2 linked regions of the Lacrimispora indolis DSM 755 genome follow. The protein of the gene in region 2 binds, or shares a complex with, the protein of the main gene of each other region. Links are inferred from orthologs where the notes say so. Each region holds a gene or a part of one and is shown on either strand. Other genes may lie near its edges.

What was found.
Region 1: the proteins of K401_RS0120570 (region 2) and smc are in contact, whole or in part, in a crystal structure (PDB 3ZGX), measured with the Bacillus subtilis proteins. The link is inferred for Lacrimispora indolis DSM 755 from one-to-one orthologs.

Annotation. Positions count from the first base shown.
Region 1 is NZ_AZUI01000001.1:5,166,045-5,172,231, forward strand. Bases 1,294-5,454 are described here. They hold smc (chromosome segregation protein SMC), read right to left. Parts: upstream 5,055-5,454; coding sequence 1,494-5,054; downstream 1,294-1,493. Other genes in these bases: ftsY (signal recognition particle-docking protein FtsY), read right to left, coding at 1,294-1,482; rnc (ribonuclease III), read right to left, coding at 5,035-5,454. Also shown: ilvA (threonine ammonia-lyase), read right to left, coding at 1-538; more of ftsY, read right to left, coding at 541-1,293; more of rnc, read right to left, coding at 5,455-5,745; acpP (acyl carrier protein), read right to left, coding at 5,819-6,049; phosphate acyltransferase PlsX, read right to left, coding at 6,135-6,187. UniProt on the Bacillus subtilis protein: Required for chromosome condensation and partitioning.
Region 2 is NZ_AZUI01000001.1:4,274,392-4,279,204, reverse strand. Bases 746-3,532 are described here. They hold K401_RS0120570 (segregation and condensation protein A), read right to left. Parts: upstream 2,669-3,532; coding sequence 1,823-2,668; downstream 746-1,822. Other genes in these bases: K401_RS0120565 (metallophosphoesterase), read right to left, coding at 2,753-3,532; scpB (SMC-Scp complex subunit ScpB), read right to left, coding at 1,161-1,823; K401_RS0120580 (dUTP diphosphatase), read right to left, coding at 746-1,164. In the rest of the region: K401_RS0120585 (tetratricopeptide repeat protein), read right to left, coding at 1-672; more of K401_RS0120580, read right to left, coding at 727-745; more of K401_RS0120565, read right to left, coding at 3,533-3,604; K401_RS0120560 (hypothetical protein), read right to left, coding at 3,679-3,897; K401_RS0120555 (helix-turn-helix domain-containing protein), read left to right, coding at 3,992-4,270; K401_RS0120550 (serine hydrolase), read right to left, coding at 4,317-4,813. UniProt on the Bacillus subtilis protein: Participates in chromosomal partition during cell division. May act via the formation of a condensin-like complex containing Smc and ScpB that pull DNA away from mid-cell into both cell halves.

The DNA.
Region 1 (6,187 bases), 890 kb from region 2 along the record:
CGCCGCCGCCGATTGGAACCAGAATGTAATCAACCGTAGGGAGCTCCTTCACGATCTCCATGGCAATGGTTCCCTGTCCGGCCGCAATGTCCAGATCATTGAAGGGATGAACAAAGGTCAGTCCCTTTTCCTCGGAAAGCTTGTTGGCGTAATCACATGCCTCATCAAATACATCTCCCTCCAGTATCACCTCCGCGCCATAGCTTTTGGTTCGGTTGACCTTCATAAGGGGCGTTGTGGTAGGCATGACGATTGTGGCCGGAATTCCCGCCAGCTTTGCCGCATAGGCAACACCCTGGGCATGATTTCCTGCGGAGGCGGTAATAAGGCCCTTTGCCTTCTCCTCCTGGGAAAGGGTGCTGATTTTATAATAAGCTCCCCTCACCTTGTAGGCGCCGGTATACTGCATATTCTCCGGCTTGAAATATACCTTATTGCCGGTCTGGTTGGAATAATACTCACTGTATATCAGCTTTGTTTCCAGGATAACCTTGCTAACGACTTCCGTTGCTTCTTCAAACTTTTCCAGTGTCATCATATTTACGCCTCTTCTTTCTCTTCTACGTGAAACAATGCGCTTACAAATTCTTTTGCATTGAATTTCTGCAGGTCATCAATTTTCTCTCCTACCCCAATGTATTTGACCGGAATTCCCAGCTCTGACTGGATCGCCACCGCAATTCCCCCTTTTGCGGTTCCGTCAAGCTTTGTGAGAATGATGCCGGTAATATCAGCAACCTCCATAAACTGCTTTGCCTGTACAAGAGCGTTCTGTCCTGTTGTGCCGTCCAACACTACCAGAGTCTCCCGGTAAGCTTCCGGATATTCCTTGTCAATGATCCGGTTGATTTTCTTAAGCTCTTCCATTAAGTTTTTCTTGTTATGAAGGCGGCCTGCGGTATCGCAGATCAAAATATCCGCATGTCTTGATTTTGCCGCGGCAACTGCATCATAAACAACTGCCGCAGGGTCAGAGCCTTCCTGCTGGGCGATAATATCCACTCCTGCCCTTTTTGCCCACTCACTCAGCTGTTCAATGGCTGCAGCACGAAAGGTATCCGCTGCAGCTACAATGACCTTTTTTCCATCATCCTTCATCTGACCGGCCAGCTTACCCACTGAAGTGGTCTTTCCCACTCCATTGACGCCAATAATCAAAAGAACAGACCGCTGTGTTTCAAATTCATAGGCATTTTCCCCTAAGTCCATCTGTTCCATGATGCTGTCCATGAGGAGCTGTTTGCATTCTAACGGATCCTTGATGTTTTGTTCCTTTACCTTCTTTCTCAAATCCTCCATGATGGACATGGTGGTCTGGATACCTAAGTCCCCCATGATCAGGATCTCTTCAATCTCTTCATAAAACTCATCATCAATGGCTGAAAACCCGCTGAAAATGGAATCCACGCCTGCAATAATATTATCCCTTGTCTTCTGCAGTCCAGCAACCAGCTTCCCAAAGAATCCCTTTTTCTCACCCATAGTCGGTCTCCTTAACTTTCTAAATTTTCTTCAATCAGATTTACAGATACAAGGGTTGAAACGCCCTTCTCCTGCATGGTAATACCATACAAACGGTCTGCAGAAATCATTGTACCACGCCTGTGTGTGATGACAATGAACTGAGTAGATTTTGTCAGTTTATGCAAATATTTTGCAAAACGGTCCACATTGGAATCGTCCAGGGCTGCCTCAATCTCATCGAGAAGACAAAATGGAGAGGGCTTTAAGTTCTGAATGGCAAACAGCAATGCAATGGCTGTTAATGCCTTTTCCCCGCCGGAAAGCTGCATCATATTCTGAAGCTTTTTGCCTGGGGGCTGAGATATGATCTGGATTCCCGCCTCCAGAATATCCTCATCCTCCACTAATTCCAAAGTTCCCCGTCCTCCTCCGAAAAGCTCCTTAAATACCTTGTCAAACTCCATACGTATTTCACGGAACTTTTCTTCGAACTGTTTTCTCATTCCCGTATCCAGTTCATCAATGATCTTTAGCAGAGTGGCTTCGGCTGCCACAAGGTCATCGTGCTGGGTCTTCATGAAGGTGTAGCGCTCTGATACCTCTTTATAATCTTCGATGGCATTGACATTGACGTTGCCAAGCTTGCGGATGTCCTCTTTTAAAGACTGGATCATGCGTTTGATCTCCGGCAGTGACGTCCACTCTTCATTTCTTAAGTCGTTTGCAGTGGAATAGGTCAGTTCGTATTCATTCCACATATAATTGACATGACTCTCCATCCACTCATCCAGCTTTTCCTTCTGGCTTTGTAAGCGGAACAATTCTTTATCCAAAAGGCTGATTCTTCCGGTAAGCTCTTCCCTCTTTCGGAATAATTCCTTCTGCTCCCTGGAACTGGCCTCTTTTTGTGCGGACTTTTCGTTAATGACCCCTTCCAGTTCTTCTGAGCGTACCAGTTCTTCCTGAATCCGGCCCTTTAAGCTTTCAATTTCTTTCTGTTTCTCTTCAATGATGGAGTTGGAACCGTCGGTACCGTTTGAAAGCCCGCCAAGCTCCTCTTCCAAACGGTGAATTTCTTCTTTTACACGCCGGATATTTTCCTGTTCAAAATCATCCTTTTGCTTTAGAACTGAGGCTTTTAACTGGACAGATGACAAATCTTTGGAATACTGCTCCCTGTCTGACCTGGCTTTTTCCAGACGTCCGTTTAAACGCTCCAGTTCTTCTACCGTATCCTGATTCTGATTTTCCAGCTTATCAACCGCAGAAAGAAGCTCCTGCTGGCTGGCGCCGATCTCCCGGATCTGCACTTCCAGCTGACCGTTTTCCCGCTCCAGATCTCCGTAGGATTCCTTGATTTCCTCTTTTTTATCCTCAATACGGCGTATATTTATTTTAACCGTATTTTGCTTTAAATAAAGCTGCTGTTTTTCTGAACGGATCTTTTCCAGTTCCTCCCTGCATTCTGCAAGGAGTCCCTCGTTCATTACCAGCTCTGTTTCCAGGCGTTCCACATCAGAAAGAGCTTTGGTGCAGATCCCTTCCAGTTCCTCCATCTCCCGTTTCCGTCCCAGTAAATTGCTTGTATTCTTAAATGCGCCTCCTGTCATGGAACCGCCTACGCTTAAAAGCTCTCCTTCCAGGGTTACGATCCTGAAAGAATACTGGAACTTCTTTGCAAGGGCGATGGCATGGTCAATGGTATCCACTACAACCACACGGCCCAGCAGATAGTTTAAAAGGCCTTCATACCGGCCGTCAGCTTCCACAAGGGTATTGGCAAGCCCTAAGACTCCCGGCTCCGTCAGCGCCCGGTCCTGGCGGAAGGAATCCCTGCCTGCAATGCTGGTCAATGGAAGGAAGGTGGCCCTTCCATATCGGTTTTTCTTTAAATATTCAATCAGATGTTTTGCAGTGGCCTCAGAATCAGTAACGATATTCTGAATGCTGCCTCCAAGAGCGGTCTCAATGGCGATCTCATATTTTTTCGGCACTGTGAATAAATCCGCCACAACTCCATGGATGCCGTGGACCCGGTCTCTTACCTCCATAATCCGGCGGATGCTGCCGCCATAGCCTTCGTACCGTTCGGCAATGTTTCTTAAGGACTCCAGCTTTGTATAACTGGTATGGTATTCCTGCTGCTTATCATTTAAATTCTTATTAAGCCTTTTGACCTCGCCTTCCAGCTCTTCTGCCTTTCCTTCACTAAGGGACTGGGCCTTCTGGCCCTCGGCAATTCCGGCCTCGATCTCATCTGCTTCTTTTTGAAGAGCCGTCAGCTGTTCATCCTGCTCCGACTCATCACTTTTGAATTTTAAAAGCTTTTGGCAGACCTCGGAACGGCGCATATTCACCTGTTCCAGCATGGTTTCATACCGCTGCTGTTTTGCAGTCAGAGAAGCTTTTTCATTGAGGATGTCAATAATGCCTCCCTTGCCCTCTTCAATCTGCTGTTCCAAAAGGCGGATTTTCTCGTCCTCTGAACTTAAGGTCTCTTCCGCATCTCTAAGCTCTGTTACTGCGGTTTTTACCTGGCCGGCAATCAGGGACCGTTCTTCCTCATAGGAGGCCGCCTGAGCCATTTTCATCTGGATCTCCCCATGGATGGCCCTCACCCGTCCGGCAATGTGTTCGGCGTTCATCTGCTCTGTATTAATCTGTTCCTTTAATACATTGATCCGGCCTTCCAGGCTTCCCATCTCCACGTTGGATTTATTCTTCTCATTTCTGGCCGCGCCGGCTGACCTCTCCAGCTCCGCCAGATATGTATCCAGAATGTCATATTCTTCCCGGATCCCTTCTGATGCCTGTTTTGCATCTTCCAGATCAAGGGATACGATATTTTCCTTTTCCCGGTTTTCCTTCATCTGAACCTGAATCCCTTCTGTTTCCATCAGGAACTGGTTCACGTCGTATTTCTTTAAATCTTCCTTCAGTCGGAGATACTCCTTTGCCGCCTCGGACTGCCTTGCAAGGGGCCCTACCTGCTTTTCAAGCTCAGTGAGGATGTCACTCACACGGATGAGATTCTGTTTTTCATCTTCCAGCTTTTTCTGGGCAATGAGCTTGCGCCGTTTAAATTTAACAATACCGGCAGCCTCGTCAAATAATTCCCTTCGCTCTTCCGGCTTTCCGCTTAAAATCTTATCAATCTGTCCCTGTCCGATAATGGAATAACCTTCTTTTCCGATTCCCGTATCATAGAACAATTCATAAATATCCTTTAAACGGCAGGCACTGCCATTGATCATGTACTCGCTTTCGCCGGAACGGTAAACTCTTCGGGAAACCGTTACCTGGTCGTAATCAATGGTCAGGTGATGGTCAGAATTATCAAGGGTAATTGCAACGTAGGCAAAGCCCTGAGGTTTTCTCAGTTCTGTTCCCGAAAAAATCACATCCTGCATGTTGGAGCTTCGGAGCTGCTTTACTTTCTGCTCACCAAGGACCCAGCGCACGGCATCGGCAACATTGCTCTTGCCGCTGCCGTTAGGACCCACGATACCGGTAATTCCGTTATGAAATTCAAAGACGATCTTATTGGCAAAAGATTTAAAACCCTGGATTTCAATACTTTTTAAATACATACCCTTCTCCATTCTTAAGGCTTAAGATCCCATGATAAGCAGCCACCTGCTCCGCAGCCTTTTTAGTCCGTCCGGTTCCCTGTCCGATTATCTCCTGGCCTATGAGGACCTGGGCTTCAAATACCTTGTTGTGATCCGGCCCTTCTTCCCGCAAAAGCTCATAGCTTAAAGGTTCGTCCGTTTTACTCTGTACGATCTCCTGCAAGATAGTCTTGCTATCATAAAAGAGCTGCTTATGTTCCAGATCATTCATAATGAAACGAAGGATAAACTCTTTTGCATTAGCAAAACCACCGTCCAGATAAATGGCCCCTATCAGCGCTTCCATAGCATCAGACACGATCGACGCACGCCCCCTGCCTCCTGTGGCCTCTTCTCCCTTGCCCAAAAGTAAGTATTCCCCAAGCTTTATGCACTCCGCGCAATAGGCAAGAGTCGGCTCGCATACAATACTGGCGCGTATCTTAGTCAAATCCCCCTCCGGTCTCTCCGGATATTTGTGATACAGGCAGTCACTGGAAACCACCTCCAGCACGGAGTCCCCCAAAAATTCCAGGCGCTCGTTGCATTCCAGCTTATTTAACCGGTGCTCATTGGCATAGGAGCTGTGAGTCATGGCCTGTGTCATGAGATGCCTGTCCGAAAAACGGTAGCCGATCCGTTCCTCCAGTTCTTTTAAATTCCTGCTCATTATACACCTCTCTCTCATTATGAAAGAAGGTGCTGCGGACAGACTTAAAAGTCCCCGGCAGCACCCACATCTATTAATTTAAAGCATTCTTGATCTGTTCTACTGCGTCGCTGACACTTACGATGTTTTCTGCCACTTCTGTCGGAATTTCAATATCAAATTCCTCCTCAATGCCCATGATAATCTGGAACACATCAAGGGAGTCAGCGCCAAGGTCATCCACAAATGTGGAGTTCATGGTCACCTCATCCGGCTCAATATTTAATACCTCTGCAATTATGTTCTGTAGCTTTTCAAATTCCATTTCTTTTCCTTCCTCTCTCCTATTCTTGATTTCCTTATTTCCGCCCATGCTTTTTGGGCATAAAGGTATGCCCGAAGGGCGTTCCTTAGTCCTGCCCATGCTTTTGGGGCATAAAGGTATACCCTAAGGGCGTTTCTT
Region 2 (4,813 bases):
TTCCTCGGCAACAGCCTGGTTAAACAAAAGCTCCGGAACCTGGGCGCTGTCCGGCGCAGAAAGACCTTTCTTAAAATATTCCGCAGCTCCATCCCAGTCCTCTTCGGCCAGCTTGCATAAGCCCATCCGGTTGTAAAGCTCCGCGCTCTGTTCCCCGTCCTGAAGGGCCTCTTCATAGAGGCTCATGGCATCGGAAACCGTTCCTTCCTTCTCCATGGCAGCCCCTGCAGCCAAAAGTGCTTTCAGCCTGCCCGGTGCCTTTTTTTCCGTATCCAGCCCGGCGCTTTTCTTATAATCCTCAATAGCGCCCTTTAGATCTCCGGCTCCTGCCTTGGAAACAGAACGCATATTCAAATATTCCGGCAGTTCCCCATCCACCTTGATGAGTATGTCATAGGTGTCTGCTGAGGAGGTATAATCGCCTGCCAGGTATTCGGCTTCTGCCCGGTACTTTAACACATCCACATCAAACTTCCCCACCAGTCCTTTGGAGGAATCAATGGCTTTGTCAAAGGCTTCCACGGCACCGTCATAGTTGCCCTGGTTAAGTGCCTCGATCCCGGCAGCCCGGTAAGAATATTTATCTTCCTTTTTCCCGCAGCCGCCTGCCCCGATAGTAACCGCCAGAGCCAGTCCAAGGATGGCAGCCATATATCCTGTCTTTCTTCTCATGCTATTATCTCCTTTTAAGGAAATTCGATTCGCCTTCTGCTCACAATAGAAATGTTATTGTTTTCCCGTGCTTCCATGGCCGCCCCGGTCTTCATGTCCCAGGGTCTTCACTTCCTCAAAGCACAAGGCCGGCTGATGCTCCATAATGCGGAACTGGCAGATTCGGTCATTTATATGAATCACTGTATCCCGGAGGGCATAAGCCGGGAAAAACCACTGGTCATTGTCACCGCAATAAGTTTCATCGATCACACCCATGCTGTTGGTCTGGATCACGCCGTAATTTTTAAATGTGCTGCTTCTTGGAACCACATGGGCTTCAAACCCTGCAGGCAGCTCCATGGCAATTCCCAATGGAATCAGCTTAAAGTCCCCTGCTTTCATCTCCACTTCTTCCGCCGCGCGCAAATCAATCCAGTCAGATTTGCCCTCAATATAGCGTAAGCGTTCGATTTTATCAGTAAAATATTTTATTCTTATGTCTTTTGTCACCTTGTTTCCTCCTGAATGTTATCTTCTTTTTTATGGTCTGCCGGCATTAAATCCCCGCTTTCGGAAAGCTCTTCTTCCACTTCCATGCGTATCTCAGCCGCAACTACCGGATCGGCCACCGGAAGACTCTGGGTGGAGCCGATGCCGAATCTTCTTAAAAATTCCTCTGTGGTGGCAAACAATGCCGGCCGGCCGGGTGCATCAAGACGGCCCACTTCATATACCAGGTTGTATTCCACCAGCTTATTGACTGCATGATCCGACTTAACACCCCGGATCTTCTCTATTTCGAGCTTTGTCACAGGCTGCTTATATGCTATGATGGACAGAGTTTCCAGAACCACCTCCGTAAGAACCTGCTTTTTGGGCGCAGCTGCAACGCGGATTAAGTTTTCATAATACTCAGACCGTGTGCACATCTGGTAACTGTTCTCCAGCTCCAGGATCTGCATCCCTCTTTTTCCTGTATCATAGCGCTTCATCAAACGAAGGACAGCTTCCTTTGCTGCAGCTTCATCCTGGCCGATGGCCGCGGCCAAAGCCTTTAGTTCAACGGAATTTCCCATGGTAAAAAGAACCGCCTCAATTACGGCTTCCCAGGTTTTTTCTTCTTTTGTGCTCTTTTTCGGTCCAATGGTCTCAAGAGTTTCCTTATCCATCAATTTCCTCTTTCCTGCCAGTCTTCTCCGGGCATAACGGTATCCCTGGAAGGAGTTTCTTCTCCCAGATCTGACAAATCCAGTTCCCCGTCTTCTCCTTCCGGCTCCAGGGTTTCGATGAACATATCATCAAACAAATGCTCCTGGGTCAGCCTGATCTTGCCGATCTTCATGAGCTCCAGAAGCGCTAAAAATGTCACAACAACAAGGGTCCGGTCCGGCTGCTGCTCAAGCAGCCTGCGGAAGGAAAATTTCCGGTGCTCTCTGGCATAATCCATGACCGATTTTATCTTATCTTCCAGGCTTATGGATTCCTTCTGAATGTTGCCGAACCGGCTTCGGATAGGATCCACCCGGTCAGACTTGCGTTTCGTAACAGCCCGGAAAATCTCCTGGAGCTTTGCCAGAGTAAGGCCGTCAAGAAGCTTGTCCAAATCCACCGGCGGTTCGTACCTTGCCACCTCAGGGGGAACTGAAGGGGTCTTGTACAGCAGGCGGTCTGCCCCCAATTCCCGGTCCCTAAGTTCCTGAGACATATATTTATAATATTTGTATTCCAGAAGGCGCGCCACAAGCTCTGCCCTTGGGTCCTCCTCCTCGCCTTCCTCATTGGTTTCCCTGGGAAGCAGCATTCGTGCCTTTATATCAATGAGGGTCGCAGCCATGACCAGAAACTCGCTGACAATGTTTAAATCCTCTGTTTCCATGTGATTGACATAGTCCAGATACTGCTCCGTAATCTCAGCAATGGGAATATCATAGATATTCACCTTATTCTTGTCGATCAAATGAAGCAGCAAATCCAGCGGACCCTCGAAATTATCCAGTTTATAAGAGATTCCCATAAAATCCTCCAAGGCAGACTAACGCATGCCTTTGACCAGTATATCAAATCCTTCCTCATCTGTAAATATATGGCAGGCGCAAAATCATGATTTCGTTTTTAAATCCACCACTACCAGTTGCGGTTTATTGTTTAAACGAATGTTGATGGAATGGGTTCCAAGCCCCCTGCTCACGATCATATGCCTTTCGCCTTCCGTAAACTCTCCGGCGCAGTATGGGAGGAAAAACTGGTATTGAGGTGTCATAACCCCTCCTAAGTAAGGAATCCTTATGGTACCTCCGTGGTAATGGCCGGACAGAGTCAAATCAGCTCCCCAGCCTCTGCACTCACTGAAATAAAGAGGAGAATGACAAAGCAGAATCTGAAACCGCTCCCTGGATGCCTTTCCCGCCTTTTGTTCAATCTCCTCCTCAGTCAAACGCTCCGGCCGGAATTTCCGGTAAACTCCCGGTTCCAAATCGATCCCGGTAACAGCCAGATCTTCTCCATACCGTTCCGTCCGGTTTTCCAGCATTTTGACACCAAACCTTTTTAAGCTGCTCACATAGTCTTCATAAGCGCTGCCGTACACTTTAGGCTCCCAAAGCAGCCGGTTCTCATGATTGCCGTTGCCGCAAAATACGGGATACTTACCGGCCAGTTTTTCCATAAGCTCCAGCGCCGCATCCGTGCTTGCCCTGCTCTTACTGAAGATCATATCGCCCCCTACCAGCACAAGATCAGGCGCCGTCTCATCCACAGCAGCCAAAAGTCTTTCATTGCCGTCGCCAAACCGGTGTTCGTGCAAATCGGAAAGGAACACAAGGGTACGGTCCTTTCTTATCTTTTGACTTTTCAAAACAGTTCTTTCCACGGAAAGCTGTTCTTTTTCATACTCAGAACGCAAATACAAGCCTGCACCTATGGCGCAAAGGGCTCCGGCAGCAAACCACATCCGATTTTTCCTCTTCTTCCCTCATTTTTTCCTTATTTTCTCATCATACAATGAAGAGCCTGTCTGCGTCAAGACTAAGAGGTCCAGTTGCCCACCAGATATTCGATGATAAGATTGGGCACGACCACCATAAGCCCGATGCCAATGCTCATGACAATTGTGCCGCAAAAATATTCCTCATAGCCTGGCGTTCCCGGAGTCGGGGGCACCGTAAAGGCAAGGCGGTAGATGGCGCTGCAGAGAACAGAGAAGCAGATAAGATAAAAAATCACGTTAAAAATATTTTTTTTCATTTATGTATTCCTCCTTTCCCATAATATAAACCACTTATGGATAATATGCAATACTGGATAATCACGGTTTAATTAAGACCAGAGGTGATAAATCATGATCGTTTATGACAGACTTTGGGAAACTATGAAAAAGAAAAGCATCAGCCAGTACCATCTGATAAAGTACTGCAAGGTCAGTGCCGGACAAATCGGACGTCTTAAGAAAAATAACTTCGTTTCCACTCACACCATTGATATGCTCTGCAAGATCTTAGACTGCAGCGTGGAAGAGATCATGGAGTACCGGGCCGATATAAGCGAAGCCACCCAAAAGACAGAATGCCCGCCTGAAACAGAAGAAAGCAATTCTGCCCCATCAGAGGATTTGGCATAGAAAAAGAGCCCAAAGGCTCTTTTTCTATGCCAAAATATCCATGTTCCTACCGGATCCAGGCGCCTGAAGAATCAAGCCGGTATCCATCGGGAGTAACGGTGTCCTTAAGCATGGCTCCATCTGCGCCCAGATAAAACCATTTCCCGCTGCTTTCTACCCAGAAATTTTCTGCCATTACAGAATCTGAACCAAACCAGTAATAGACTCCGTTTATTTTTTGCCACTCATTGCAGGCCTTGTTTCCATCCTGCTTTTGGTAATACCATTTGGTCCCCTCCTGGATCCATCCCGCGGACGAAACTGCTGTCCCTGTTCCTGCCGCCTTCAATGCAAATCCATAATCCAAAAGAGACTTTGTATCCCCATAATGAGTTGATTTACTCTTCATGATGACCGCAATCAGCCGTACTCCGTTCTTTTCCACACAGGTAACCAGGGTGTTGCCGGCCAGTGAAGTATAACCGGTCTTTCCGCCGATGACTCCCGGATAATATCTGGCATCACCAGGGCTCAGCATCTTATGGCCCATGGTCACGGTCCTGG